DNA from 4 places in the Marinococcus sp. LNHM5E3-2.1 genome. Region 1 is predicted to be linked to each of the others. Evidence: predicted binding sites of a transcription regulator. Region 1 holds the regulator's gene; each other region holds the start of a gene.
The links. The regulator LexA, encoded in region 1, represses DNA repair genes until DNA is damaged. The targets are predictions, from matches to a motif close to CGAACATATGTTCG.

Region 1 (7,694 bases):
TCCACGCCGGCGGTATGCCCGTATTCCGGGTGGCCCGGTGTCTGGCTTCCCCACTGGCGGAAGTTTTTCAGTTCCTCGAGCGAGAGGTCGTAGCCGCTCAGGTGCAGCATGCTGTATAGAAGCATCGATCCGTGTCCGGCGGACAGCACGAAGCGGTCGCGGTTAAACCAGTCCGGATTGGCCGGGTTGTGGTTCATGGATTTGGTCCAGAGCGCGTACGCCATCGGCGCCGCTCCCATCGGAAGCCCCGGGTGACCCGACTGGGCTTTTTCAATACTTTCGATGGACAGCGTCCGAATCGTGTTAATTGCTAACTGTTCTGTGCTAATTGCCATGCATATGTCCCTCCACTGTATGTATTTTTGGGTGGAAACCCGCACTTATGAGTTGACCCCGCGGGAATTTCCGTGTTCTAGTACGCTTTTATGATAAAGGTTTTAAAACGATTACACAAGCGTGTTAATAGAGAAGAAAATCAAAAGACCTGCTCTTTGTTAAGACCAGGCCTCTCTTTTATCTTAATGCCGGAAGCTGCGGTTCCGTCGTTTGACACGCTCGAGCTTGCTTGGAGTTACATCCGTGCCTTCTTCATCCACCACTTTTACGTTTTCGAGCTGGTTTTTAAACGAGGAACGGAATTTACTTAAATATTCCTGACGCAGCGCCTGCTGTTCTTCTTGTTCTTCTGCAGTCAGCCCCGACGATTTTTGACGTTTGGCTAACTCATTAATCCGGTCAATTTTTTCTTTCGAAAGCATAAGTTGCCTCCCTTAAAATGGCGTTCCTTTTTTATTATATTAAAAACAGCGACGTACCGCAAACAAATCACTGCGGTTCTATCTCTGCGCGCTGCTGTTCATATTCTTTATAACGGCGGTGCACCGTCGCTTTAGAAATATCATAGCCCAGGCCCCGGAGCGTCAGAGCGATATCTTTAAACGTCAGCTCCCGCTGTTTCAGCTTAACAATTTCTTCAATGGGCACCTCTATTTTCTTCCGGCCGCCGCTGCGGTTTAATCCGAAATTTTCTTCCGGGTGGTACCCATTTTCCACCGCCCGCTGCATCCCCCGCTTAATTTTAAAATTATGCAGCCGGCGCTGATGCTCTTCCACTATGGACAAGATTTCCATAATCATATGATCGGTATCCGCAATTTCGAGCTCCCCGTCGTCCTTCACTGTATAGATGGACGTGCCCCTTTTCTGCAGTTCATGGAGCACGGCGATTTTAGCATTTCCGCGTCCAAGCCGCGTATCATCGGTAATCAGCAGTGTATCCGCCCCGGTGTCATCGAGGAGCTCAAACACACGGAGAAGCCCGTCCCGTTCCACGGAATAGCTGCTCTCCTGTTCTGTCACGGTCTGCTGCACCGCCCAACCGTTCGCTGCAGCAAGAGCCTCCAGCTCCTCCTGCTGCCTGGCAAGCGAGGACTGCTGTTCTTCTTTTTCCGTACTTACCCGGGCGTAAATGATGCATGCTTTCATTTATCTGCGTTCCTTTCCGTTCGTGTTTTACTGTTCGGCAGCGTCAAACGAAACCGTTCGTTCCCACGGCTGTTCCTGATACCCCGGCCTGTCCTTCAAAACCGGATGCTCCTGTTCATAGACGATTTCTGCCGGCCGGTCTGCTTCCGTGCCGCCCAGCGTGTCCGGAGTGATCGAAGCGTCCGCTGAATATACCAAAAATAAAAGCGCGAATGCAAATAAGGCAAGCATCGTCCAGTCCGTTGAAGTGAAGGTTTTGAGTTTATTCATATGCATGTTCCCCCTGAATGAGAATGTATGTTCTTATATTCATCCAGTATACCAGAATACCTGTTCCCGTCAACAGAAATATTAGAACGGGTGTTTGCGTTTTTGTTCCCCTCATGCTATACTTTACTCAGAAAAATTCCTCAAAAGGAGGTGCGGAGATGAAGCTATCCAAGCGCCAGCAGCAAATTCTTGATTATATAAAAGAAGAAGTAAAAGAAAAAGGCTATCCGCCTTCGGTCCGGGAGATCGGAGAAGCCGTGGGGCTCGCCTCGAGTTCAACGGTGCACGGGCACCTCGCCCGTCTTGAAAACAAAAATTTAATCCGCCGCGACCCGACTAAGCCGCGGGCAATTGAAGTGCTTGAGCTTGAAGACCAGGGCAGCGAGCCGATTCACGAAAGCAAAGCTGTGTACGTGCCGGTGATCGGTAAAGTCACGGCCGGGGAACCTATCACTGCGGTGGAAAATGTAGAAGAATACATCCCTCTTCCGGAGCGCATGGTGACCGACGAAGAACAGGTATACATGCTTACCATTCAGGGGGACAGCATGATAGAGGCCGGCATTTTTGACGGGGATCTTGTTGTCGTTCAAAAACAGCAGACCGCTGATAACGGCGATATTATTGTCGCTATGACCGATGAAATGGAAGCAACGGTCAAACGGTTTTATAAAGAAGAAAACTTTATTCGCCTGCAGCCTGAAAATGCCACCATGGACCCGATCATTTTAGAAAACTGTACGATACTCGGCAGAGTCACCGGCGTTTTCCGCACCATCTTTTAATCACATAAACGGGGCCGCCTGCTTTAATGAAGCAGGCGGCCCCGTTTCTATTATGCTCGGCACGCAAGCGTCCGGTACGACGTAACAATTTTATTTCCTTCAACATCTCTATCCGTAATCACTATCACTGTGGCTGACGTAATATTTTCCTGTTCGATAAATTCAAGCCCCCGGTGCCAGAGCCATTCATACACCGTTGTCATGTCTACGTTCAGTTCATTTTTCCCCAGCGCTTCTGCCGTAATCTGCATCGACAGCAGCAGCTGGTCGCCCTCAAAGATGTGAAGCACCGGTCCATTAAAATGTTCAGACTCTCCCGGGCTGCCTTCATACGGTCCGTGGTAAAAGTCAAGCAGGCGTGCCATCACGATTCCCCCTTTAACGACTTCGGCGCCGATGCGTGCCTGAAGTTCGTTTTTCTATTGGTGAATTGTGATTCCTTTTCCCTGCACCTTTGCTGCTAAACCCGAATTTCTTCCCCGTCTCCTGAAGGGTTACTGGTCGAGCCACTCTTTAATCTGCTGCTTGTCGTTATCATCAAGGTTGCCTTCTTCAATCCAGTAATTCACCAGCTTCATCATGCCCTGCTTGGAGAGCCCCACCCGGCTGCTGTCGGATGGATGGCTGCTGATGTCCGTTTTTCCGTATTGGTAAATGGATACATACGGCGCCTCCGCGTGGTTTAAATTGTGAAGATCCTTCTTTTCAAAGTGCAGCATTTGTATGCCCCTTTCTATTTTCCAGAATATTTTTTGTACCTGCGTCCGCCACAAAAAAGAGCCTCCCGGGAAGGAAAGCTCCGCTTAGCGTTTGTTTACATGGATTTAGAATACGGTTTGTGACAGATCGAATGATCGATGGTTTCATCGGGTTCACCGCTGTACACACAATCGCAGGTATCTAATACGTAAGTATGCTCTTTGGCGTGAATGACCTGACTTCCCTGATGAAATAACAGTTTTTCATCGGCCGGCTGAAAATCACTCATCGAATGAAGCACCACTTCATAGCCATCGGCGTATTCAATCACCTTGTAATGAATTTCATGACCGTCACTGCTATAGGTCACCTGCGGCTGCGTTCTGCATTTGAATTCCACTAAAGCCACTGTCATCCACCCCCTCCACTTATTTATACCACAGTTTTTTCGGTTCGAGAAGACACCCGGCCGTTTTTTTCCGAAAGAATTTCCTTCCCAAATGAGTGAAAACCGTTTCTCTCTCTGCCTGCCGGAAAAGAAGCCTTTAGCCATTTTCTTCTATATAAATAAAAACAAAAAGCACCCTCTCAGCTCGAGGGCGCTTCGAAATCTCTCAATAAATTGTCGTACGTTTTGTTTATTTCTCCGTCCGTCACGTCCTGCACGGTAATGACAAGACGCTTCCTTTCCGTCGGTGCTTCCTGTTTCAGATAATCCAGGCCGATGCTCCACAGCCAGTCTGGTACGTTTTCTTCCTTTAAACTCGCTTCGGCTGCCATCGCCGAGGTGGTCACCTGGACGAGCAGCACGAGTTCTTCGTCCTGATACACTTCGACTGATTCCCCGGCAAAATGAAGCGGGCGTACGTGGTAGCCTTTCAGCCCTTCCTGGGAAAAATCCGCTTCCTGTGTCATCATCATCCTCCTTTTATTCGATTACGATTGTTCCTGAAGGGCACTGCTTCCTTCAAGCTCTATGCTTTTCTGATCCGACCGGGTGATGTAGGCCTGTCCGCCAAACTGGAACCCTTCCCTGGTGTAAAAATATAAATCCAGCGCAGGAGAAGCACTGTCGAATGCCTGGTGGAAAAATTCCTCGTTGTCGCAGTCTGTAATGGAAACGGTCCAGCGTTCAAGCGGTCCACCGCCTGCCTGAAGGTGACCTTCATTTACCTGAATAACTTCATTTGTGGAGACTGTTTTAACAGCTTCTAGTGCTAGTGTCGGCATCGCGTCCTCCTGAATTTCATTCTTTTAAAAGGGCGGCTTGTATAAAACCGCCCGCGGGATGCGTTAATTTCTATTCGTCTACCTGCCGTTTGTATTCTTCATAAAGCTCGCGGCCTTCTTTTGTGATTTTAATACCGCTGTAAACCGCCTGGTCTTTTTCTCCGGAGGCATCGTCATACGTAACATATCCATGCTCCGCAAGCTCCTGAAAACGATCCTGCTCGATTTCATCCACCGGCGACCATTCGGCGCCGATTTCCCCCCGCTCGACTCTTCCGGCCAGCTGGGCCATTGCTTCTTTTCTCGGACTCATGACTTTCTCTCCTTTCCAATCTTTGAGCATCTTTTCACAGCTATAATCCCCGAATTCGCACGTATTAAACGTTCCCCCGATTTCCGGTTTTCGTGCATATAAAAAAACAGGCGCCAGCTTCCGCTGTCACCCGTTGTCATACCTGCTTTATATCTGCACCAGTTCATCAAGACCATCGAGGTGGCAATGCTTCTTCCCGCCGCCTTCAATGTTTTTAAATTGAACGAGCCCCTGATACTCTGCTTCTTCAGTTTTGAACCGTATACTGATGCTGTTTCGATTGATAAACTCTTCGGAAAACTCCTGTTCTGCATTATAAATGGCCATCGTCCAGGCGCTTTCCCCGATCCGGTCCGGATCGGACGTTTCGAGATACAAGTATGCAGACTCAAATCGCAGCTCCGATTCGTCGAGTACAATTTCGTTAATTTCCTGGGTTTCCTGTTTCATTTTTGTCGCCCCTTCACTCTAATAGGTGCTGCATGTGCCGGCAGAATTCCCGGCTTCTTTTTATGCTATTACACCTCGACGCCGGTTTGAAACCTCGGAAGAGCAGCAGCCGGGCTTACTTCTTCCATTTATGAATGACGTAAAAAGCCACTGCCGGGGTCGGAAACTGTGTTAATCCCCACAGACCCCACTTCCATTTGGCTTTGCCCTGCTTTTCGGCTTCCCGGTAAAGCCACCAGGCCTGAAGCAAAAGCAGCGGAGCCAGCAGCCAGGCGGTATTTCTTTTTTTGTCCATCATCATCTTCCTCTCTGACAAAGACTGGGAGGTGCTTTATTCATTATACTACGCCAATGCCTTTAATACTCCCCCACCTAATAAAAAACCGGACTTCCTGGAAAAAGTCCGGTCCCCCTGTAAGTAATAAAAAAATCCCCCCGGTCCGGTCCCGGCCTGAACGAATCATGTTACATATTGTCCTTCTCTTTCCACTGTTCATTTAACACCGGCAGGTCGCTTACGACAGATATGATTCGTTCGTTTTCCCGAAAATCCCGTATGCCTTTGAGCAATTCCTCTTCAGTGTTAAAAATATGCTTTTCTTTAGCCGGAAATTTTTCCCTAATGTCTTCTTTAGTCCCTACGAACACTTCATTTCCTTCTTCATCGATCACATAAGAAAATTGAGAGATAGCGCATGCTCCTTTCAACTTCTGTTCCACCCAAAGCATAACACTCCTCCGCCCTATTGCATAGGAAACAAACGTTACCAACGCGGTATACATGCGGCACCCTTTTGAAATTACATTGATTCTGCTCCAGTACAAATGTATATAAAAAGAAACAAAAAGGATTTCAGGACAACTACATCACTACAAATAATTATTTCATACAACATATTGTAGTGTATATTTTAAAATACAAAAAACGTCCAGAAACACTGAACACCCTTCATTTATTATCAGCATACGGATGGTTAATATAAAATATATGTGTTTCCGTGAAGCGTCATTGTTTCCTGGTCAAATGGCATATAAATCCTGTCGTACTTCGGGGAAAACGAGCTGTCATCAAGCGCGTGGATGTCAAAGACAAATCCGTCATCGGTTTCCCAGGTTAAACAGTGCAAAAGACTCCCCTCATCGCTTAACAGTACCTGCACATAACGGACATGACGGTTGACATACACGGTAGCCATCGTTTATCCCCCTCTCCTTTATAATACTTCAATTTCAAGTAATAAAGTACTATTATTTTTCTAAAATTACAGAATTTATTTTCTGGTTCTTTTTAACCTGATCCAGCATTTTTCATCGCTGTATATATTCCGTTGTTTTATGTGTTGATACAAAGCGCTGCATTTTACTACATGGTATTGTTTTTAAACTACACATATCGAAATAAAGTCACAAAAAAAGCCCGGAATATATCCGGACTGCAACTGTTGTTTTTATTCTTCTATATAAGGAAGCAGAGCCTGCTTAAATAACATCGATGCCTGTTCTTCATTAAAAACAGTGCCTGTTTCCGTTTCCCATCTGCAGGTATTCAAGTCCTTCAGATAAGCACTGCGGGGACGGACGTCGCTGACGTTGTAGGCAGAGTCGTTGATACGGATTTTAAAGCTCATTTCCAGAAAGCCTTTACGGGTGAACACCTCGCCGGTCTCAATAATAAGCTCGGAAACGCCGTAAAAATATTTTACATGCTTGTTGCTTTTTACTTTTTCTACTTTTAAATCCGACCGGCCGTTAATGGTTCCCATTAATTCATCGAACATGCCTGTAAGCTCCTCGGAGCAGGCGCGTATGCTTTCCATCTGTTTTTCTTCCTCCACGGTGGACGCCTGTTTTTTATTCTGGCGGGCCGTGCTTGATAATTGATGAATCCAATCGTCCATGTAAGAGTCCTCCCTTTAGCGCAGAAATTTCATTTTGCTGTTCACGTCATCGTCAAGCGGCGCGTAGGCCCCTTCGATGTAGTGCCACTTGATCAAGAATTTTGAGCGGACAAACTTTTTCTCGCGCTGTGTCTGCAGCAGCTTTTCCCCGTCTTCATCTTCATCGAGCTCGGCTTCAATTTCGTGTTCGATCCATATGCCCATTTCATCGATGGAATCGATTTTGACGATAATAAACTTTTCCATCGTTTTAGGCGCAAGAATCAATTGCAGAACCTTATCTTCTTTTGCTATATCTGCGAGGGCGATTCTAACATTTTTTCCTATTGAATTTCGAAATGACATATTTACCTCCTGGGGGAAATTTTTTTAAGCTGCTGGTCAGTATCCGGAAGCTTCGAATTCTTTCAGAAGATTTTCATAGGGAGTAATCAACTTGCCGTTATCCAGATCTTTTTCTGTAATTACCATCCGCTGACGGTCGCCGGGATCATTTTTTTCCAAATAATCGACCCCGGTATCCCACAGCCAGTGCAGCAGGTTCGCTTTATCCGGCCGGTGTGT
Region 2 (7,694 bases), 680 kb from region 1:
TAAATACACTGACATCAGCAAACATCTGGTTCAGCTGGATTTCCTGAAAATTGTCTGTGCCGATGATGGACGTATCAACCTGTCCGACCAAAGCAAGTACTGGCACTTTATCTCTTTTCGCATCATACAGGCCGTTTAATAAGTGAACTCCTCCAGGTCCGGCAATCGAAGAACAAACGCCCAGCCTCCCTGTCAGCTTCGCATAGGCGGCAGCGGCAAGGGCTCCCGTCTCTTCATGACGAATCTGGATATACTTCAGACCGTCTTCATCCTTCCGTAATTCTTCCATCAATTCATTGATGGAATCTCCCGGCATGCCATACAGATGGCTAACGCCCCATTCCTTAAGTATTTCCACCACTTTATTTCCCGCTGTTTGATTCCCCATCGTCCCTTTTCCTCCTGTTTTCACAAATTTTCACAATTACTTATTTCTCTACCCCTCTTCTTATTTACTTCAAACCTTTACCGCTCTTCTCCTCTTCCTTATAGAAAAAGCCTCTCCCTTGTCGGGAAAGGCTTAGCGGTTGTCTACCGGCTCAGGATACAAATCATGCTGAAACAGCCGGTTTTCTGCAAGCTGCTCGTATTTAGTTCCGGCTCTGCCGTAGTTTACAAATGGATCAATCGAAATACCGCCGCGCGGAGTAAATTTACCCCATATCTCCAGATAACGGGGGTCCATCAGCTCTACCAGGTCGTTTACGATTGTATTAATCGAATCCTCATGAAAGCCACCGTGATTTCGGAAGCTGAACAAATACAATTTCAGCGATTTGCTTTCCACCATTTTTTCGTCCGGAATGTAGCTGATATACAGCGTGCCAAAATCCGGCTGCCCCGTTTTCGGGCAGAGGGTGGTAAATTCCGGACAATTAAATTTCACAAAATAATCCCGGTACGGGTGGGTGTTTTCAAATGCTTCAAGCAGAGAAGGGTCATATTCAAATGTATACGCCGTTTTTTCACTTCCCAGCTGATCTAACTGCTCAATATCGTCTCTTTCCGGCATGTTCTTTTCCTCCTTATACTCCCTGTTTGTTTCCCCAAAGAAGCGTATGCAGCTGCGGCAGCACCCGCACTCCGTTCAAACGCTCCTCCTGCAGAACTTTTTCTGTAAGCCATTCGTATTTAGCAAGCAGATGATCTCTCAGTTTCTCTACCTCCGGCGTTACAGTATCGTCATTTCCCACCTGCAGATACATTGTTACAGCGGGATAACGCTCATGTACTTCCATCGCGTAATTCAGATCGCTTTCATCAAAAACGACTACCTTCAGACTGACTTCTTTTTCTCTGCGCGAACACAGTTCTTTCATATAATAATCCAGCCTGGTCCAATCCGTTTTCATCAGCGAACTCGGCGGCTTCGGGGAAACTGTTACCTCATCGATTTCCTTCACCCAGTCATTCCAGATCGAGCCCTGTGTTTCAATCGCTGTCTCGATACCGTGTTCCTGCAAAAGCGCTACAAGTTCCCCGAGACCGGGGTGCATAGCCGGATTGCCTCCGGAAATAGTGACATGGTTAAAGCTTCTGCCGCCGGCTTCTTTTAATTTTTCATAAATGGCTTCCGCACTCATCGCTACAGCCTTTTGTGATCCATCCCATGTAAAGGCGGAATCACACCAGGAGCACCGGTAGTCACAGCCGCCGGTGCGTACAAACATCGTTTTTCGCCCGATAACCATGCCTTCGCCCTGGATCGTCGGACCGAATATTTCCAGTACAGGTGTTGGTTTCATTTAGGCAAAGTCCTCCTCTTTGGGCCGGAACACCGCATAGCTTGTCGGAGTCTCCCTAACGAGCACCTGCAGGCATTTAGGTTTATTCGACGTTTCATCGAGCTTCTGCTGTACTGTTTTCCAGATCACCTGCGCGACTACTTCCGTTGTCGGATAAGCAGCCTCGGTTTCTTCACTGGCAAACTCCGGGTGATCATTCAACAGAGTATGGTCATATCGTTTATGGATCCATTTTTTTAAAACGGTAAAATCAATTAAAAACCCGTTCCGGTTCAATTCATCACCGGCAACTGTCACGTTAATTGTATAGGTGTGTCCATGCACCCGGCGGCACTTTCCCGCTTCTTCAGAAGGAATATAGTGTGCCGCACTTAAATGCATATCCTTGTTTAATTCGTACCGGTAGTTGTGCGGCCACTGTGGATAATACGAATAAATCATAATTCTTTCCTTTCTTTTTGTTCCATATATTGCTCGTAGCCTGCACGGCGCAGTTGACAGGCCGGGCATTCCCCGCAGCCGTCCCCCGGTATGCCATGATAGCAGGTGAGCGTTTCATTCTTTACGTATTCAAGCCTCCCGAGCTGGTCGGCAAGCCCCCAGGTTTCTTTTTTATCGAGCCACATCAAAGGTGTATGCAGCACAAACTCTTTTCCAATAGCCAGATTTAGCGACACATTCAATGATTTCACAAATACATCCCGGCAGTCCGGGTATCCGCTGTAATCTGTCTCACATACGCCTGTCACAATGTGTTTTGCCTTTTTCTGCGAAGCAAGAATCGTCGCAAAAGAAAAGAACAACAGATTCCTGCCCTCTACAAACGTAGAAGGAAGCTCCCCGTCTTCTCCCGCCTCTACTTCAATATCGTCGCGAGTCAGCGCGTTCGGTGCCAGCTGACTTAAAAGCCCCATATCCAGTACATGGTGCTCAACATTTATATCCTCAGCAATTCGCTTTGCTACTTCTATTTCCTGATCGTGCCGTTGTCCGTAAGAAAAAGTTACGGCAATGACCTCTTCAAATTGTTCCAGTGCCCAGAACAAACAAGTAGTACTGTCCTGTCCCCCACTAAAAACAACGACCGCTTTGTCATTTTGAAAACCCAATTGTTATTCCTTCTTTCCACCAAAACATTTCACAGCGCTCCCATTATAACATCTTTTTTCGCCTGTGCCTCTGCTTACGCTTACCTCGAAAAAACCCGTGAACAGTAAAGGTCACGAGTCTTTTAAATCATTATTTCTCATTTCAGCTATGTATTAGCCCCGCGCAGTTTTATTCGTTTTCCTGATCCAAAAAGGCGTGACTTCCCATCGCATTCCGCTGTCCCTGGTATTTGCCCGCATAAGGAGAACCGGCTTTTTGATCCATCTCAGCGAAAACGAGCTGTGCGAGCCGCCTGCCGGACGTTAAACGAATAGGCAGACGATTGGCGTTATAAAGCTCAAGCGTGATTTCCCCTTCAAACCCCGGGTCCACCCAGCCTGCATTTTGAATAAAGAGTCCCATCCGTCCGATAGAGCTTCTTCCTTCCACAAAGGCTGTAATATGCTGGGGGAGCCTGATGTATTCTTTTGTGGTCGCAAGCAGAAACGAATGCGGGGGAATAATTACCTGATCACTTTCAAATTCCACATATTTAGCGGGCCGGTCCAGTTGAATGGACTCGATAGCGTTCTCGTCGATTTTTAGAAAGTGAGTACCCAGACGAATGTCCACCGATGCCGGCTGGATCTGATGGTCCTCTAATGGATCGATACTAAGATCGCCCTGTTCCATCATTGAACGGATTGTTTGGTCGGAAAGTATCACCAGCTCTGCCTCCTTCGCTTTTCTTTTCTTTCCCAGTATAAAGAACAATACAAAAAAACGCCAACACCGTAAAGACCGGCAGTGACTTTTTCTGATTTGTTATGACATGAAAAAAACACCCTTCAGGGAAGCCCAAAGGGTGCTGATATAAATCTTCATTCAAATTCAAGCTCTAATTTATAGCCTTGTTCGAATAATACTTTGCCATCTTTATATTCGCTCATCAATTCTTTATAAGCCTCTGTCCATTCCTGAAAAGCTTTTTCGTCATGCATATCCAGGGAGTCATCAATTTTTTGCAGAAGCCGCTCTCTGTTAAATTCAAACACAGCATACTCCATCATCATTTGAGCATATAGAGACTGAAGAATCTGCCTTGAAGGTCTTCTACCATTTTGAATTGGTTTCACTTTTTTCATAAAATGCTGCTCATGAGTTGGATGTAACATATTCGCCGAACCCCCTGTTCTTATTGCAGCACCCGCCGGGCGCTGATCTTTTTTAAAGCGGGCGACGCGCGCATGGCCTCCCAATGCCTATCTATTGATTGCCAATAAATTTTGTGTGTACTGCACTATACCCACCTTTGACGCCAGTAAAACTAATTGTCCGACAACTCCAAGAAGAATAAAAGCTTAATGTATCCGCTTACATAACTTCATTATAGACCATTTCCTGCAAAAATTCGAGCTATACAATTCAAAAAAATTCGGAGCAAATGAAAAATCTTATTGAAAAACGGGAACATGTATTCGTATAATGAATTTAATCATGCAACGCAAGGGGGAGAACAGAATGGTTATAACAGAAAAAGAACATATCGTTATCCATTATGCTGTCCTCCTTCCGATTGTAAAAAAAGTACTGACGCTCGATACACAGGCGCTTAAATCTTCTGACGTCCGCCTGCAGGAACCCTACGAACGGTTGTTTCAACAGGCTTTCGATACTCTTGGGCACGACCTCGATCAGCTGCGTCTCTACATGAAAAAAAAGAATATAAGGGTCGTTTTTGAAGAAAATGACGGTGTTTTCACACACTACGTGTACTATCTTAACAGCGGCTCAGGCCGGACCTCTCATTTAAACGCTAATTTAAAAAAACAGACAGAGCGCTGCCTTCATCTTTATTTCTCCGGCCGTTCCGCTTTATCAGACGATCAAGTCCTTCATCCGGCTCCCGTTTGACAAATCACGACTGCGGCGGTACATTAACGATACAATTACAGGAAAACGACCCCAAGCTTCAGACAAAGGAGAACGCCGTGTGAAAAAACAATTTGCCATTATCGGTCTCGGGCGATTCGGTGTCAGCGTCAGTACAGAATTGTACAAGCTCGGTCATGACGTGCTGGCCATTGACAATAATGAAGAAAAACTCGACGACATTACCAATCATTCTACGTACAGCGCCGTCGCCGACGGCACAGATGAAAAAGAACTAAGGAACCTGGGGATTACAAATTTTGATCACGTGATTGTCGCTATTGGTGATGATCTTCAGGCAAGCATTTTATGCACCCTCTTATTAAAGGAGATGGACATCCCTTCGGTCTGGGTAAAAGCGCAAAACTTTCACCACCACAAGGTTCTCGATAAAATCGGGGCAGATAAGATTATCCACCCGGAGCATGACATGGGCAACCGTATCGCCCAGCACCTCGTTTCTGACCGTGTCATTGACTATATTGAGCTCTCCGCAGAGTATTCCATTATAGAGATTACTGCACCAGCATCCATGCATAAAAAGACCCTCGCCCAGCTCGATATCCGGGCCAAATTCGGGGTTACCGTTCTCGGCATCCGCCGCGGCAAAGAGGTTAATATATCACCCACAGCCCAGGACCGCCTTTTCAAAGAAGACGTGCTTATTGCTATCGGTCACAATAACGACCTGCGGCGCTTTGAAGAGACAAACTAACCTTCAGAGTATGAAAAGAAGCAGCAGTCCCGTTTCAACAGGGCTGCTGCTTTATTATGTATAATTGGTTTCCTGGATGATTAACAAATGTCACCGTGACCGGGGCAAGCACGATGATATCTTTTCTTAAGAAAAAGAAATCGGCGGCTGATTTTTTGCCGTTGAAGCTGCAAACAGAGCATGAAGCATTTCCTTGTTTACTGTGAGGTCTTTGACCGTATACTTATCGAGTACCGACAAATACGCTTTCAAAGCCTCTCCCAAAACACCCTGGAGCCGGCATCTGCCTGCTAAAATACACTGGTTCGATTCTGGATCAAAGCATTCCACCAGCGTCAGATTATCTTCTGTCTGCCTTACAAGCCAGCCAATGTTAATTTCTTCCGGTTCTTTGGCCAAACGAATTCCTCCGTTCCGGCCTTTCACCGTGTGAATGACGCCAAGCTTCGACAGCTCATGCCCAACCTTAGTCAGATGGTTGTACGAAATGGAGTATGCAGTCGATATTTGTTTAATACTATGCAGGGACTCGTCTTCATCATGAGCGGCCAGGTACATTACCATCCGTAATGCATAATCCGTATAGGTTGTTAACTGCAAAGCCCTCGCTCCTTTTCATCCAGGATAGTGATAGTTTATCACACCGCGCAATTGTTAATCTAATTAACTGCCCACAAAAAAGAAGAGACAGCGTCTCCCCTTTTTTCATTATTCTTTTTAAAAATCTGTTCTTAAATGCTCTGGATGAGCGACGAAGCTACTGTGAAATAAATCAGCAGGCTGATAATATCAGTGAGCGTTGTAATGAACGGTCCTGAAGCAATGGCAGGGTCGAGCTTCAGCTTATTGATTACAAGCGGCACCAGCGTGCCGATAACACTAGCCACCCCAAGTGAAATCATGATGGAAAAACCGACAATTACTCCTATCAGGGGCTCCCCGTAAAAAAGATACAATAAGATCGTAATCACAATTCCTGAGGCCACCCCAATCATAATTCCCGTGGAAAATTCCCGGCTGATCGTACGCCACAGCCCTTTTCGTTCAATGTTTCCCGTTGCAAGCGCACGCACGGACACAGCAAGCGACTGCGTGCCCGTGTTCCCGGCTGACCCCATAATCATCGGAATAAACGCGGCAAGCAGAACGACACTTTCGAGGGTGCTTTCAAACCAGCCGATTACCTGGGCTGTAAACAGCCCTAAAAACATCAGCAGGATAATCCACGGAGCACGGAGTCTGGCTGCTTTAAATGCATTAACACTCACATCTGTGGAACCACGGGACCCGGAGATTTCTCCAATGTCTTCCGAAGCTTCTTCTGCGAGCACATCGAGTGCATCATCCACGGTTACAATTCCCGCAAGCCTCCCTTCACTGTCTATAACAGGAGTTGCCAGAAAATCATACTTCTGTATCAGCTGGGCGACCTCTTCCTGGTCATCATCTACGTGGACAGACACGACACGGCTGCTCATTACCTCAGAAACCGTGCGGTCTGAGTCTGCTACAATCAAGTCACGGATCGAAGCGACACCTGCCAGCTTCTCCTCTTCATCCACTACATACAGATAATAGATCGTTTCTGCATCCGGGCCCTCCCGCCGCAGATGGTCAATCACTTCATCAATTGTATCCGTTGCTTTGATGGAAACAAATTCTTTTGTCATGATGGCACCGGCCGTTTTATCTTCGTAGGCGAGCAGCTCCCGGACGTCATTGGCGTCCTCCTGATCCATCGCCTGCAGAATATGTGTCATCTGCCTCGGCTCAAGCTCCCCCAGAAAGTCGGCAACATCATCTGCATACATATTATTGTATACTTCGGCAGCATACTGATCGTTCAGCTGCAGAGCTACTTCCTTTTGCACTTCGGGTTCAAAGCTGTCGAATACTTCAGCGAATTCTTCCGGGGACAAAAACTTATACACTACTGCCCGTTCTTCATCAAGCTCGAGAAAAACTTCTGCCTGATCCGCAGGGTGCAAATCCAAAAATAATTCACGAAACGCTTCTATGCGCTCCTGCTGCAAAGACTCCGCTATTAATTCCACGAATTCCTCCCGTGCCTGTTCGTTTAATTTCTCCATCCTTTTTCCTCCTCTCCAGGCCAGACACGCAGCTGTACTTCTTCCGTCTGACACTTATTTCAAACAAAAAACGCCTTCCACCGTTGGGAAGACGTGCATAATCAGCCAGTCATCGTATATGCC
Region 3 (7,694 bases), on a different contig from region 1:
GAAAAACGGCAGGGACAAGCCCCGAAGTGCTTAGCTTCGGGCTTTTTCCTTGCCACCTACATTCAGAAAGGGGATTTCTTACATGGATATGGCAGAAATTCGAAACGAACTTGAAAATATGGCTAAGCGATTAGCGGACTTCAGGGGGTCTCTTTGACTTCGATGCCAAGCGGGAGCGCATAAGCGAACTCGAAGAAAAGATGACCCACCCCGGCTTCTGGGACGACCAGGACGCCTCCAAAAAAGTTATTGATGAAAACAATGCGTTAAAGGATATTACCGAGGGCTATCGCGAGCTCGAAGAACAGCACGAAAATCTCGAGGTGTCCTATGAGCTTGTAAAGGAAGAAGACGATGAAGAATTAAAAGAAGAGCTCGAATCAGGTACAAAGCAGCTGAAAAAAGACATTAACGATTTTGAGCTGCAGATGCTCCTCAGCGAGCCGTACGATAAAAACAACGCCATTCTGGAGCTGCATCCCGGCGCCGGCGGTACCGAATCCCAGGACTGGGCGTCCATGCTGCTCCGGATGTACACCCGCTGGGCAGAAAAGAAAAATTATACGGTGGAAACCCTGGATTATCTTCCAGGGGACGAAGCCGGCCTGAAAAGCGTCACTATGATGATTAAGGGATACAATGCCTACGGCTTCCTGAAAGCGGAAAAGGGCGTGCACCGGCTCGTGCGGATCTCCCCGTTTGACTCCTCCGGGCGCCGGCATACCTCCTTTGTCTCCTGCGAAGTCATGCCGGAAATGGAAGACTCCGTAGAAGTGGAAGTGCGGACGGAGGATTTGAGAATCGATACGTACCGTGCGAGCGGTGCCGGCGGTCAGCACGTAAACACGACGGACTCCGCCGTGCGGATTACCCACCTGCCGACAAACATCATCGTCACCTGCCAAAACGAGCGGTCCCAGCTGAAAAACCGGGATCAGGCGATGAAAATGCTGCGTGCGAAGCTGTATCAGCGCCAGATCGAAGAACGTCAGCAGGAAATGGATGAAATCCGCGGAGAACAGAAAGAAATTGGCTGGGGAAGCCAGATCCGTTCTTACGTTTTCCATCCGTACAACATGGTGAAAGATCACCGCACGAATGTTGAGATGGGCAACACGCAGTCAGTGATGGACGGCAATCTTGACCCGTTCATCGATGAGTACCTGCGTGCAAGCATGAAAGTATAACAAAGGGCAAAATCAGCAGCCTGCGTTCGCGCAGGCTCTTTTTACGTCAAACCAAAAGGAGGAAGTGTAATGGTAAATCGAAGAAGAAAACCAATGTCAAAAACAGCGTTGAAATGGGTCAATGGGTTTCAGATTTTTGCCGGAACAGCCGTTGTGGCTATTTCCTATAACGCTTTTTTACTGCCGAACTCGATCGCATCCGGAGGGGTAAGTGGTTTTGCGACTCTGCTGGAGGCTTCGCTGGACGTAGAACCGGCTGTAACGATAGGAATCACCAACGTTCTCCTTTTCATTCTCGGTCTCCTGCTTCTTGGTGGACTCCAGTACGGGGCAAAAACAATAATTGGGACGCTGTTTTTGCCCTTTATTGTTTATTTCACGAGGAACTGGGACATCGGTATCGATGACCCGCTGCTTGGTGCGTTGTTTGGCGGAATCGGAGTGGGCTTTGGTCTTGGACTGGTGTTTCGAGCGAGTGCTTCGACTGGAGGCACGGATCTTTTAGCTCAAATTATTCATAAATACGCCGGGGGGACGCTCGGTACCTCAGTCTTTATTATGGACGGGCTGATCGTTACGGGCTCGGCGTTCATATTCGGCCTGGAGTTCGCACTGTACGCCCTTATTTCGTTGTTTGTTACCGGAAGAACTATTGATGTCGTGCAGACCGGTCTGGGCTATGCCAAGGTGGCTTTTGTGATTACAAAGCACGAAGAAACGGTGCGCAAATCTATTTTAAAAGAAGTGGACCGCGGAGTAACCAAACTCGAAGGACGCGGAGGCTTTACTAATGATGCACGTCCGGTGCTGATGTGCGTTGTCAACCGTGGGGAGGTCACCCGGCTGAAGCGCGTGATCCAGCTGCAGGATCCCGAGGCCTTTGTGGTTGTGAGTAACGCTTCAGAAGTGCTTGGCCAGGGATTTGAGAATCAAGGCAACTCTGTGTAAAAAAGCGGAAGCGCCAACATTGTGTTTCAGAACCATAGAAGTTCATGCTACACTAAAGAAAAGCGCAGAGCGTTTGTTTACCGCCCAGGGACGGCTCGTCGTTTTCGATTCGGAGGAACAGCTCGTGCAGCTGCTTCCTCTTTCGTATAGTCTATGATTTGGTTATGACTTTAATAAAGCTGGAGTGAAATAGATGAAGAAAAACATCAAAGTGACGGCAGCAATTCTGGTCACAGCAGCGGCAGCCGGGACCGGAGGCGCGGCCGTAGGTGCTTCTGTCTGGGGAGGAGAGTCGGGGACATCCTCGCCCGCACTGTCCGAATCCGGTTCGGACAGCGGAACGGAAAACGTGTCAGAAGAAGACTTAAATAAAATCAGTTCTGTATATGATCTGATCGACTCCGAATACATGACAGAAGTGGATGACGATGCGCTGGTGCAGGGGGCTATCGAAGGAATGATCGGAGAACTCGATGATCCTCACTCCAGCTACATGAGTGAAAGCACAGCACAGGAATTCACGCAGTCACTGGAGTCGTCCTTCGAAGGCATTGGAGCTGAAGTAAATAAATCCGGGGACGCGGTAACTATCGTTTCTCCAATCGATGATTCTCCAGCAGAAGCCGCCGGGCTTCAGCCAAATGATGATATTTTGGAAATTAACGGAGAAAGCACAGAAAACCTGGAACTCAATGAAGCAGTCCTGAAAATCCGCGGAGAAAAAGGAACGAACGTGAACCTCACCGTACAGCGGGGAAGCGGGGAGCCTTTTAATGTTGAAGTGGAGCGCGATGAAATTCCGATCGAAACCGTAGAAGGCGAAGTGATTGAGCAGGACGGGGAAAGCATCGGTTATCTGAACGTATCGTCATTTTCTGAAAATACAGCCAATGAATTCGAAACCCAGCTCGAGCAGGTGGAGAGTGAAAACATTGACGGACTGGTAATTGATGTCCGTGGAAATCCGGGCGGATATTTGAACGCGGTGGAGGACATCGGCAGCATGATTATTCCGGGCGGAGAGCCGGTAGTCGAGATTGAAGACCGGGAAGGCACGATCTCAGAGGTGACCTCATCCTTAGAGGAAAACAAAGACTACCCGGTGGTCGGCGTGATTGATCAGGGAAGCGTTTCTGCCTCTGAAATTCTGGCAGCTGCAATGAAAGAGTCCGGAAGCTTTGAGCTGGTAGGACAGAGCACCTACGGCAAAGGAACAGTCCAGCAGGTAATGGAACTGGATGATGGAAGTGATGTGAAGCTTTCTGTTTCCAAATGGCTGACACCGGATGGAAACTGGATCAATGAAGAAGGCGTGGAGCCGACCATTGAGCAGGAGCAGCCCGACTATTTCCAGGCCTCTATTTTGTCCATTGATGAAGCCCTGGAGCCGGATACAACTGGAGAAAATATTGCGACTGCGCAGACCCTCTTAAAAGGAGCCGGCTTCGATCCGGGACGTGAAGACGGGTACTACAGCGAAGAAACCGAAGCGGCGGTACAGGATTTTCAGGAGGAACAGGAAGGTCTGGAAGCCACTGGCACGTTGACGCCGGAAACAGCAGAGGCGCTGAATGATTTTGTGCTTGAAAATGTCCAGAACCGGGACAATGATAAGCAACTGCAGCGCGCGCTTGATGCAGTCATAGAACAATAAATGAAAGCTGGATGATACCGGTGGCCGGGTTCTGCCCGGCCCAAAGAAAAGGGGGAAATAGTGGATGCAGGAAATAATCGGTGAAATTGGTCCTGCGTTAGCGTGGTTTTTTCTGAACCCGCTGACTTACATAGCAGTAGCAGCCATGCTTATGGTTGGTTATATTCGGGTGAAAAGAGAACGTAAAATGTTTCAGGCAAAAATGTATCCAATGCTGATGGAATTGACGATGAGTGTTATTCCGGCGATAGTAATCGCTGCTTTTGTCTCGGTCGTCACCATTGTTACGGGCATCTCACTGCCTCTGGGAGCAGTTCTGCTTGCAATAGTGATCAGTGCGCTGCTGGCAGTATCAGGTTTGCACCGCTGGCTGACCGCCCTGCACGTGTGGGGGACGTCATTTTTAGCTGCTCTGGCACTTGATGCTGCCGGGATTGCGGTGCCGTTTTTCTCTGACGCAGCCTGGCTCGGAAACGGCTTTGATGCTTTTTCTCTGATGGTCTGGCTCGCAGTGCTCACGCTTGCGGAAGGAATACTGATTGTCTGGAACGGGACAAAGTTCTTTTCTCCGATACGGACAGTCAGCCGCCGCGGTAAGCCGATTGGAGGCCAGATCACGCACCGCCTCTGGATGCTCCCGGTATTTCTGTTTATCCCGGGTAGCGCTGTTGAGGCAGGAGGCTGGTGGCCGCTGCTTCCGGGCGGAACCGCTTTTTCCCTTCTTTTGCTGCCGGCAGTGATCGGCATACGGATGAAAACCTTCGACCGTCTGGCAGCGGTGCAGGTGCGTTCGGCCGGATGGTGGGTTGTACGAATTGCTGTCCTTACCGGCGCCGGTGCAGCACTTGCTTATTTTTACAGCGGATGGGTTATTCCGGTAATTACGGCTGTCCTGATTTTGCTGCGGGAATGGGTAACCATTGCTGCCGGCAGTTCAGCTAAAAGCAATTTTCTTTATACGCTCCGTGGAGACGGAATATCCGTGCTCGCTGTGCTCCCGGAGTCTCCGGCAGACCGCATGCATATTAAAGCAGGCGAGGTTATCCGGCGGGTGAACAGCGAAAAAGTATATGATGAAGCGAGCCTGTACCGGGCGGTGCAGAAAAATTCCGCCTATTGCCGGCTGGATGTGGAGGATATTAACGGAGAGCTCCGCCAGGCACAGGCGGCGCTTTACAGTAATCAGCACCATCAGCTTGGGATATTGATGATTAATAAAGAACGAACAGCACCGGAAAGCATGCATACGGCCCAGTAAAACAGAACCCCCCTGCCGGGTTCTGTTTTTTTATGGTATAGGAGGGGTGTCGTTTTCTTTGCAATTGCCGGGGAGTGGAGTACAATAATAATAGCGAATATACGTTCGTTTTTATGTTGTTTCTTTCCAATCTTCATGTGGTATAGTAAATAGACATATGACCGGAACGCAGACAGGAAGTGAGGGACTAATATGAACGAAACATTTGAACTGGCGAGTAAATATAACCCCGCGGGCGACCAGCCGCAGGCGATTGAAAAGCTGGTTCAAGGGTTGAGCGACGGCAAAAGATACCAGACACTGCTTGGAGCGACAGGGACCGGCAAAACGTTCACCGTTTCCAACGTGTTAACAGAAGTGAACCGGCCGACACTTGTCATGGCGCACAATAAGACACTGGCCGGGCAGTTATATAATGAATTTAAAGAGATGTTTCCAAACAATGCGGTGGAATATTTTGTGAGCTATTACGACTACTATCAGCCGGAGGCCTACGTACCGCAGACGGACCAATTTATTGAAAAAGACGCGAGTATTAACGATGAAATTGATAAACTAAGGCACTCGGCGACGAGCGCCTTATTTGAGCGGGAGGACGTTATTATCGTCGCCAGTGTTTCCTGCATTTACGGCCTCGGTTCTCCGGAGGAATACCGGGACCTGGTGCTTTCGCTCCGGACCGGCATGGAGATTGAACGGGACCAGATTCTTCGGAAGCTCGTAGACATTCAATACGAACGTAACGACATTAATTTCGTGCGCGGGACGTTTCGCGTGCGCGGCGATGTCGTTGAGATCTTTCCGGCTTCAAGAGACGAGCACTGCATTCGTGTTGAAATGTTTGGCGATGAAATCGACCGTATCACTGAAGTGGACGCCCTGACCGGCGAGGTTATCGGCGAACGCTCGCATACTGCAATTTTCCCCGCATCCCACTTTGTGACAAGGGAAGAAAAAATGCAGCGTGCCATTAAAAATATTCAGCAGGAGCTTCAGGAGCAGCTCGAAAAGTTTCGGGCGAATGGCCGGGAGCTTGAGGCGCAGCGGCTCGAACAGCGGACTAATTATGACCTTGAAATGATGCAGGAGATGGGTTTTTGCTCCGGCATCGAGAACTATTCGAGGCATTTGACCTTCCGGAACCCCGGGGATGCGCCGTATACATTGATTGACTATTTTCCGGATGATTTTTTACTCGTGGTGGATGAGTCCCACGTTACGCTTCCACAAGTGCGCGGTATGTACAACGGGGACCAGGCAAGAAAGCAGGTGCTCGTGGATCACGGCTTCCGTCTTCCGTCTGCGATGGACAACCGTCCGCTGAAATTTGATGAATTTGAAGAGCGGATTAACCAGGCGATGTTCATTTCCGCAACGCCGGGGCCGTATGAGCTTGAACACGCACCGGAAGTTATCGAACAGATTATCCGGCCGACCGGTCTGCTTGACCCTACCGTGGAAGTGAAGCCGATTGAAGGACAGATCGATGACCTGATCGGCGAAATTCATGAACGCCGGGAGCAAAACGAGCGGGTGCTCGTAACGACGCTCACCAAGAAAATGGCGGAGGATCTGACCAACTATTTAAAAGAGCTCGGCATCCGGGTGAAGTATCTGCACTCGGATATTAAAACGCTCGAGAGGATCGATATTATCCGCCAGCTTCGCCTCGGCCAGTTTGATGTTCTGGTCGGCATTAACCTTCTCCGTGAAGGGCTCGATATTCCGGAAGTGTCGCTGATAGGTATTCTGGATGCGGACAAGGAAGGCTTTCTGCGCGCGGAACGCTCCCTTATCCAGACGATGGGCCGTGCTGCCCGGAACGACCGCGGGCATGTTATTATGTACGCAGACAAAATCACGCGGTCGATGGATGTGGCGATCAGTGAAACGAACCGTCGCCGCGAGATCCAGATAGCGCATAACGAAAAATACGGCATTACACCAAAAACGATCCAGAAAGAAATCCCTGCCCTGATCCAGGCAACGGTCAGCTCAGAGGATTCATCCGATATTGATAAACCGGCTCTCGATAAAATGAGCAAGTCGGAGCGGAAAAAAGTGATCGACCAAATGGAAGACGAAATGAAACAGGCGGCCAAAGACCTGCAGTTTGAACGCGCAGCGGAACTGCGCGATATGGTATTAGAACTTAAAGCGGAAGGATGACCAACGAATGGCAGCAGATAACATTAAGATTCAGGGGGCGAGGTCCCACAATTTAAAAGATATTGACGTGACAATTCCGAGGGACCAGCTGGTCGTTATGACTGGATTATCCGGCTCCGGGAAATCTTCGCTTGCCTTCGATACAATCTATGCTGAAGGGCAGCGCCGGTATGTCGAATCGTTGTCCGCATATGCCCGCCAGTTTTTAGGGCAGATGGAAAAGCCGGACGTCGATTCCATTGAAGGACTGTCCCCGGCAATATCGATTGACCAGAAAACGACGAGCAAGAACCCGCGCTCCACAGTCGGCACCGTAACGGAAATTTATGACTACCTGCGGCTTTTATTTGCGCGGGTTGGTACGCCTTACTGTCCGTACCACCATGTGCCGATCACCTCCCAGACCATTTCCCAGATGGTCGATCAGATGATGGCTTATGCCGAACGGACGAAAATGCAGATTCTCGCTCCGGTTATT
Region 4 (7,694 bases), on a different contig from region 1:
CCGCTTCTTTATAATACAAAGTGACTTTGTCCGCACTGCTCATCGTCGACATCTCTTCCATCCCTTCTAAATATCACATTGGGAAAATTGTACCATAAGATATTTCCGGGGTGTTAGTTGAACGTTGCTCTAGTCAATCCTCGCTTGTGAAATACCCCTCATTTAACGCTTCATGCCACCAATGAGCAAAAATTTCTTCTGCAGCAGGGCTGCTGTTTTTCCATGTCTGTGCCCGGTTCTCCACGTCCTGCGGCCGGACACCGTTTTTTCTCCAGGAAGCTCCGTTGGTAAAAATATTCTGTCCCATAGCCTGCATCCGGTCAAGCGAACGGGCAAAGTCTGCCTCGGTACTCTTTTCCTTTTCAAATTCACACCATCTTTCCATGTAACAACGCCCGAGCTCAGTCGGAAGCCTGCTTTTTATCTTTTCCGCTGCCTGCCATTCCCTTTCTTCCTGATCTTTTTTACCCTCTTCGTTATACGCAAACGTATCGCCGGCATATATTTCTACCAGGTCGTGTATCAACAGCATTTCCACTACTTTCGCAATGTCCATATCCGGATCAACCTCCCGGTACAAAAGCAGGGCATACATGCATAAATGCCAGCTGTGCTCTGCGTCGTTCTCCCGGTCGCCATCCTTCTTTAATGAAGCACGCTGAATGGATTTCATTTCGTCAAACAGTTCCAGTGTTTCTAAAATAGAAAATAGCCTGGCATTCACGGCCCAACCTCCTTATACAACCTGTTTTCTTTCTTCAAACTATTGTACACTAACATTAGATGGAAAAAGATACATTAAGGAAAGCGGGGAATGATCATTATGAATCCCAGGCAGCTGTCAGCTTTGCTTACTGCACCCCGAAAAACGTACCGGCAATTAAGCGATCATCCAAAGCTTCACTCCACCGCCCTTTGGATCGTTATCATTGCCGGAATGTCTCAGGCCTTTGCACAAAACGCCCGGGAAACGGCACCGCTTGAAACGGACTCCGCTTTTTTTACGTTTCTGGCAGCAACCGGTATTATCGCCGCGTTCCTTATATTTCAAATTGTCACTTTTTACTTGAATGGACTGATCCTAAAGCTCGTTATTTTGATATTCCAGGGCAGTATGAACGCCCGGGAAGCCCGGACTATTTACGGACTCTCCCTTTTTCCGCAGGCTATCATTTTCCCCCTCATTTGTTTACTATACATCGGACAACTTGCGGTCAATGATGACACGGCTACGATGCTTACAGCCATCGCCGGGGTTCTCACAGCCGCTGCTTCTATTTGGACTATTGTCACCCAGGTGAATTTAATTTCCGCCGCTGCCGGCTTCTCCGGCGGTAAAGCGTTCGGGGCATTTGTAGTGTTTGCCCTGTTACTGACGCTTCTCATTTTTATTATAGTTCTGCTTTTAGCTTTGATAGCTATTTTCTTCTCCGGCGTCTTCTCCAGTTAATCCACTAAAACAGCTGCGTTTTAAAATAGACGCAGCTGTTCGTAATTAATTGTTTTGTAAACCTTGCCACGACCTCCCGTTACTTCTCCCGGACCGTAAAATTCCGAAGCTGTAACTCCCAGAAGCCGGACAGGATCTCCCCCGGAGACCCCTTCCTCGAGTAAAAGACGCAGAGCCTCGAGGAGCTCCGCACGATCATTGCTCGGGTGCTCGAGCGTGGACCGGCGGGTTATCTGTTGAAAATCAGCAAATTTTATTTTCAGCACAATACATTTGGCTCTTATGCCGTCTTTTTTCAGCCTGGCCAGCACCTGATCAAGCAGCTCTTCAATGACTGGAAGCATATCCTGCACAAGCAGAAGGTCCTGCGAAAGCGTCGTCTCTTTTCCGAGCGATTTCCGCTCCCTTTCCGGATTCACCAGACGTTCGTCGATTCCCCGGGCCTGACGGTAAAAAACATGACCCTGCTTATGAAACAATTCCACGAGCCTTGCTTCGCTCAGCTGCTGCAGGTCTTCCCCGGTTGCGATGCCGAGTGAATCAAATTTTCGTTTGGTTACCTTTCCCACTCCGCGAAAATCACCAATGGAAAGAGCCTTTACGAAAGCATCCGCCCGGTCTGGAGTAATAACTGTCAGACCATCCGGCTTATCATAATCCGAAGCCGTCTTTGCAAGAAATTTATTATATGAAACACCGGCAGAGGCAGTGAGACCGGTCTTTTGATAAATTCTTTTCCGTATCTCTTTAGCTGCGAGCGTAGCGGACGGGAGGTTCCAGTGGTTTTCTGTCACATCGAGATAAGCCTCATCCAGGGAAAGAGGCTCCACCAAATCTGTGCAGTCATGAAAGATGGCCATAATTTCACGCGAAACCTCCCTGTATTTCTCCATGTTCCCTTTAATAAAAATAGCTTCCGGGCACCTTCGGTAGGCTTCGTAGGAAGACATAGCGGAATGAATACCGTACGGCCTCGCTTCGTAGGAGCATGTAGCCACGACACCTCTTGACCAGGGAGAACCTCCGACTACCAGAGGCTTGTTCCGCAAATGGGGCTGGTCGCGCTGTTCAATGGCTGCAAAAAAAGCGTCCATATCAATATGAATAATCTTCCGGAGCTTTTGTTCCTCCTGCTTCATTTCCTACGCCCCCTTATACGCGCAGTTTTCTGTTCCTTCTATTATAGCGGACAATACTTCTTTTCACAAACGTACGTTCTTATTCAATAGTATTCTACGGCCTGGCCCTCTGTCCTCTCCATTGCGTTCTCCGGCACTTTGGTATACTATCATAATCGTATAAATACAAAGACGCCGCGGTACACCCACACCCGATTGGAGGAATATATATGAATTATGAAGTTCAGATTTTTACCCAGCCAAACTGCTCCTCCTGTGCTAAAGTAAAAGGCTGGTTTCAGGAAAACCGTATTTCTTTTATTGAAAAAGATATCGTCAATGACCCACAGGCGAACCAGGAGTTCGGTGCATTAAACGAAAAATTCGTTCCCATTACTATTATTGTTACGGACGACAAAAGATATCAGGTCGTCGGTCCAAATCTGAAAAAAATAAAAACGCTTGTTACTACCGTCGGAATATCCGGCCAAAGCAATTAATGCTAACGGCATTCAGCACTGGTTTTAAGCCAGTGCTTTTTTATATTTATTGAACAAGATCCTTTAGGCCCCGCTGTTCAAATAAAGATGCTTGCGGTTATGCCTCCCGGGGTAAATACCTATAACAGCAGGAATTTGCAGCGAAGGGAGGAAGATTCGTGCCTACAGTGCTTTTTATCGTAACGATAATTATTGCCGGAATGGTTTTAGCTTCTATTGGGTTCTATTTCCTTCGTAAATTTTACGACAAATTATGAAGAAGGACCGTTCACCGCGTGAACCGTCCTTCTTTTGGCATTTCAATATTTTTGTTTTTCGCAGCCAGTTTCTCCAGAAACAATGCTTCGTCTTTCGGTGCAATATGCTGATGACGATTTCCCTCCTGGTAAATCACCTTCAGCCTTTCCGGGGTTGCCCCCTTAATCCATCCGGGCACCTCTTCTACCCGTTGAATAGAGTCATAAGGAATACGCAGCCGGATTAAAAGAGAGGCGTGGACTGCCAGATGCTCTTCGTGCAATTCATATTTTGTGAAAAATACAATTTGAGTTACTAAAATGATAATAACCGCATCAATTACAGCTCTCAGGATGGTCCCCGGCCCTCCATCATACATAAACAGAGCCTGAAAAATAGAATACCCCAGCAGCACAATAGCTATGACCGCAAAGGCGGACAGCAGTCTGCTTCCTTTCGCTCGAAACACCATTATCCGGTCTCCTCTAGTTTTTTTTATCAGAACCGTTTGGTTTCAACCCGTACTTATAAACAATAGGCATAAGAACCATTAAAAGCATCGAATTCGTAAACAGCGGAAGAAAGATTTCGTGAGCTTCCATTACGACCCCGATAAATGAAACAATCAATACCGGCGCCGTTGCCACCAGTATGGTAATTAGTTCGCGTTTTGCACTCCACAGCTGTCTGCTGTCCGCTATTGATAAAATGAGCATCCAGTACACCATGAACGCAAGCGGCATCATGGCATCGATAAGAGGCTGATCCAGCACAAAAAAGAAGACCAGACGCACAGCCGATAGTATAGCTAAAATAACAATAATTAATTGACGAAATGACGACTCCAAGATGTATTCGCTCCCTATTCCCTGCTTTTTGCCGTTCTCGGCTTTACTGTAAACAACGCAAACCCCAGAATCATCCCTATTACATATTTCATCATGCTGTTCTTCCTTCCATTAAGGACGGAATTCCAGATAGACACCGTTTGGATCCTGCACAGTCTCCGTCTCTTCCGCTCCCTGAATAACTACTTTTTCAAGTTCGAAGGCACGCTTTTCCTCCCAGGCAGGCACTAGCGCTTCTGCACCCAGAACGGTCAGCCAGTCGTGTGAATCATAAGGCTCGGGACTGGTAATGAGGACAGACTGCACCTTCTCTTTTCCTCCAATAGGAAGCTCTTCCGCCCAATCAAGCTGAATCTTCGGCCCGGTAGGCGGCTGTAGGAAGGTTCTTCTTTCTTTTTTGTTGATCCCCCATCCATGTTCCTTTGCACGCCGAAGAATACCGGCATGTTCTTCCCCATTTACACGATAGCCAAAGTAGCCGAACGTATCCATTCTTCCTGCGCCAAAGGTGACCCTCACCTGGCCGAGACTCATTTCTATCATCCGGAACGTTAACCCTTTATGACGGAAGTCATCCCACCCAATCGGCGGATCATACCGTTTAATACGATAATCTTCCAGGGCAAAGCGCCCTACTACTTCAAATCCATGACTGCTGTAAAAAGCTTCTGTTTCTTCTACCTCTGTTGTCCAAAAATGGTAATGGAATAGTTCCACATTGTTCACCTCTACTGCCCTTCTGCAGGCTGACTGCACTCGTGCCGAAAATAGCAATTGTGTTCTGCTTCTATGGCTGGTTTGCTTTTTTGGGCGTCCCCTGATGGAAAACAAGCTCCCAGCTGGAGGCCGTCTTCCGCCATATGGAGCTGCGCAGCGAAGTCCCCAGCTCGCTCGTTACGGTATAGGTTGCCAGGTATAAATGCTCCGAAAGCGGTTTTGTTTTATAGTCAGCCACCGTTCTATTGACGGGGCGCTCCTCCTCTAAACCACAAATCACATCTTCCCGGGTAAAAATCCGGCCGGATGCTCCGATTTCCTGGAAATCCTCTGCCAGCAGCCGGCTCACTTCCACAGCCGACCGCCGGATACTTGGCTTTAGCAGGTCTTCCTCGAGCTGGCGTATGTCTTCCATCAGTCTTCACCCTCCTTATGTATGCGACCTGACCATACGTAAAAACCCGTATCTACATCAAATGATACGGGTTTTTCCACAGGTTTTTCAACTTTTATTCATTAAATTTCTAATTTACTTTATTTTGCGATTCTACTTTATCATGCAATTGGGAATTAGGTCCGGCTTGAAGCATATAACTGCCTCCATCATGACCTATTATATTCTTCACTTCTTTGGCAGTCTGAATAATTTTTTCAAGGTTGATACCAGTTGCTATCCCCATCTCCTCCAGCATATGCACTACATCCTCTGTAGGGACATTTCCAGTAGCTCCCGGCGCATAGGGACATCCCCCCAGCCCTGCTATTGAGCTGTCAAAACGACGTATTCCCTGCTCCATGCCCGCAGCCATATTAGCTAACGCAAGCCCTCTTGTGTTGTGCAAGTGCATCGAAAATGTCATATCGGGAAAAGCAGCCTGCAAATCCTGAAGCATATGATGTACCTGTTTAGGATTTGCCATACCGGTTGTATCTGCCAGGGACACTTCCTGAACATTCATTTGTTGATACCTCTTGAGTATTGGATATAATTGCTTTTCAGTTACTCTTCCTTCATACGGACAGCCAAAAGCTACTGAAATCGATCCACCAACGGTTACTTTTTCTTTTTCTGCCAGCTCTGCGATTGGTTCCAATTTTTTTTGAGCTTCTTCCACCGTAGCATTTGCATTCGACAAGCTATGGGAATCCGTCGCTGACAGCATCAGCTTCAACTTTTTAATGCCTGCGCCAATGGCTCGTTCTGCCCCTTTTACATTAGGCACTAATGCCCTCATTTTCATCGTGGATATGTCCTGGACAGCCTGTACCACCTCTTCAGCGTCTTTTAATTGTGGAATCGCTTTAGGATGCACAAAAGAGGTCACTTCCATGGAGGAAACCCCCGTTTCGGCTAACTTACGGATTATCTCTATTTTTTTCTCTGTAGGAATCCATTCATCTTCGGCCTGAAAACCATCCCGGGGAGCAACTTCACACAGTTCGATTGAGTCAGGGTATCTGGTCTCTGCCATTTAAATCACTCCTTCTTCTTTTAAGCTTTGAATATCCTCTTCAGACAACCCAAGACCTTCTCCCAGAATTTCTTCATTGTGCTCTCCCAAATCCGGGGCCCGGTGACGAATACTGCCAGGCGTTTTCGAAAATTTCGGTACTACTCCTGGAATCTTAACGCTGCCGAGGCGTGGATGTTCAATCTCCACAATATTTTCCCGGGCTTGATAGTGGGGGTCGTTGAAAATGTCTTCTATTGTATAAATAGGACTGACCGGCACACCATATTCATCCAACTTATCCATTAACTCTTTTTGGGTATGAATTTTTATCCAGCCCGAAACAATTTTTTGCACCTCATCGTCATGCTCGAGACGCACTGCGTTAGTATAATAACGATCATCCTCCAGCATATCTTTTCTGCCCATCGCTTCTGCAAGTCGGTCGAACGTAGAATCTGTGCTGCATACCAATACGACAAATTTATCGTCTTTGGTACCATACGTCCCTGCTGGGCTGGAATGACCGGACAGCCCCGGGCTGCGCTCGCGCACTTTATTATTCTGATCATACTCAGCTACCAGAAATTCCAGCATACGAAACATTGACTCGTATAAGCCCATATCAATCGACTGTCCTTCTCCGTCTTCGTTAACATCACGGTGGTAGAGAGCGCTTACAGTTGCCAGAGCAATATAAATCCCAGTAATGTAATCAAGCAGGGAATATGCAGGGCTTACCGGTGGACGGTCTGGGAAACCGGAAATGCCTGTATGTCCGCTGAAGGCCGTTCCTGGTGTTCCAAAACCAGCCTTTGAGCTGTAAGGGCCGGTCTGGCCGTATCCCGAAACCCGGGACAAAATAATTTCAGGGTTTTGCTTCTTCATTTCCTCGTAGCCAATCCCCCATTTTTCCAGCGTACCGGGACGGAAATTTTCTATAACTACATCGGATTTAGCAATTAACTTTTTTAATACTTCTTTTCCTTTTTCCGTACGGATATCAAGTGTTAATGATTTCTTATTCCGTGCAAGACCCGGCCAGCGCAGAGGTTCCTCGTCTTTCCAAGGCCCAACTGTACGAAGAGTGTCCCCTTTGCCAGGGATCTCCACCTTTGTCACTTCTGCACCAAAGTCAGCCAGCAGCGTAGCACCGAAAGGCGCCGCAATCATCGTTGATAAATCCAAAATTTTAATTCCTTCTAATGGCCCACTCATGTTCATTTTTAACTCCTCCTATTAGATCGATCTAATAAATTAAAAAAAATATAACCTAATTTTCCTTAATATTTATTTTCAGGTACTGCAAATGATTCCGCATGGATTTTTCGGCTTTTTTTCCTTCTCCATTTTTTATATGACGGAATATTTCT

Region 2: ACTRXH_RS00320 (YhjD family protein) is a predicted target of LexA. The motif match lies at 4,302-4,315, and genes of this name have one in related genera.
Region 3: uvrB (excinuclease ABC subunit UvrB) is a predicted target of LexA. The motif match lies at 5,142-5,155, and genes of this name have one in related genera.
Region 4: dinB (DNA polymerase IV) is a predicted target of LexA. The motif match lies at 2,656-2,669, and genes of this name have one in related genera.

Annotation. Positions count from the first base shown of each region.
Region 1 is NZ_JBQLIB010000001.1:743,437-751,130, reverse strand. Features, by position in the region: gene tkt (transketolase) at 1-335, opposite strand, end outside; gene ACTRXH_RS03935 (DUF896 domain-containing protein) at 519-758, opposite strand; gene ACTRXH_RS03930 (YneB family resolvase-like protein) at 826-1,485, opposite strand; gene ACTRXH_RS03925 (hypothetical protein) at 1,513-1,755, opposite strand; gene lexA (transcriptional repressor LexA) at 1,914-2,540, shown strand; gene ACTRXH_RS03915 (hypothetical protein) at 2,591-2,905, opposite strand; gene ACTRXH_RS03910 (hypothetical protein) at 3,035-3,259, opposite strand; gene ACTRXH_RS03905 (hypothetical protein) at 3,355-3,654, opposite strand; gene ACTRXH_RS03900 (hypothetical protein) at 3,828-4,154, opposite strand; gene ACTRXH_RS03895 (hypothetical protein) at 4,176-4,469, opposite strand; gene ACTRXH_RS03890 (hypothetical protein) at 4,540-4,782, opposite strand; gene ACTRXH_RS03885 (hypothetical protein) at 4,930-5,232, opposite strand; gene ACTRXH_RS03880 (sigmaY antisigma factor component) at 5,348-5,527, opposite strand; gene ACTRXH_RS03875 (hypothetical protein) at 5,698-5,961, opposite strand; gene ACTRXH_RS03870 (hypothetical protein) at 6,207-6,428, opposite strand; gene ACTRXH_RS03865 (hypothetical protein) at 6,681-7,130, opposite strand; gene ACTRXH_RS03860 (hypothetical protein) at 7,146-7,475, opposite strand; gene ACTRXH_RS03855 (hypothetical protein) at 7,512-7,694, opposite strand, start outside.
Region 2 is NZ_JBQLIB010000001.1:60,991-68,684, reverse strand. Features, by position in the region: gene ACTRXH_RS00355 (pyruvate oxidase) at 1-388, opposite strand, end outside; gene queF (preQ(1) synthase) at 521-1,012, opposite strand; gene queE (7-carboxy-7-deazaguanine synthase QueE) at 1,026-1,745, opposite strand; gene queD (6-carboxytetrahydropterin synthase QueD) at 1,746-2,186, opposite strand; gene queC (7-cyano-7-deazaguanine synthase QueC) at 2,183-2,854, opposite strand; gene dcd (dCTP deaminase) at 3,024-3,560, opposite strand; gene ACTRXH_RS00325 (IDEAL domain-containing protein) at 3,716-4,009, opposite strand; gene ACTRXH_RS00320 (YhjD family protein) at 4,356-4,748, shown strand; gene ACTRXH_RS00315 (potassium channel family protein) at 4,828-5,481, shown strand; gene ACTRXH_RS00310 (RrF2 family transcriptional regulator) at 5,608-6,081, opposite strand; gene mgtE (magnesium transporter) at 6,213-7,571, opposite strand.
Region 3 is NZ_JBQLIB010000017.1:19,383-27,076, forward strand. Features, by position in the region: one part of gene prfB (peptide chain release factor 2) at 83-154, shown strand; one part of gene prfB (peptide chain release factor 2) at 156-1,187, shown strand; gene ACTRXH_RS14515 (YitT family protein) at 1,257-2,135, shown strand; gene ACTRXH_RS14520 (S41 family peptidase) at 2,329-3,789, shown strand; gene ACTRXH_RS14525 (hypothetical protein) at 3,854-5,047, shown strand; gene uvrB (excinuclease ABC subunit UvrB) at 5,240-7,216, shown strand; gene uvrA (excinuclease ABC subunit UvrA) at 7,224-7,694, shown strand, end outside.
Region 4 is NZ_JBQLIB010000003.1:88,273-95,966, forward strand. Features, by position in the region: gene ACTRXH_RS06050 (alpha/beta fold hydrolase) at 1-52, opposite strand, end outside; gene ACTRXH_RS06055 (HD domain-containing protein) at 134-724, opposite strand; gene ACTRXH_RS06060 (YIP1 family protein) at 815-1,450, shown strand; gene dinB (DNA polymerase IV) at 1,471-2,589, opposite strand; gene ACTRXH_RS06070 (glutaredoxin family protein) at 2,799-3,068, shown strand; gene ACTRXH_RS06075 (PH domain-containing protein) at 3,337-3,777, opposite strand; gene ACTRXH_RS06080 (hypothetical protein) at 3,791-4,153, opposite strand; gene ACTRXH_RS06085 (hypothetical protein) at 4,265-4,879, opposite strand; gene ACTRXH_RS06090 (nuclear transport factor 2 family protein) at 4,941-5,285, opposite strand; gene ACTRXH_RS06095 (hydroxymethylglutaryl-CoA lyase) at 5,395-6,342, opposite strand; gene ACTRXH_RS06100 (CaiB/BaiF CoA transferase family protein) at 6,343-7,545, opposite strand; gene ACTRXH_RS06105 (FadR/GntR family transcriptional regulator) at 7,595-7,694, opposite strand, start outside.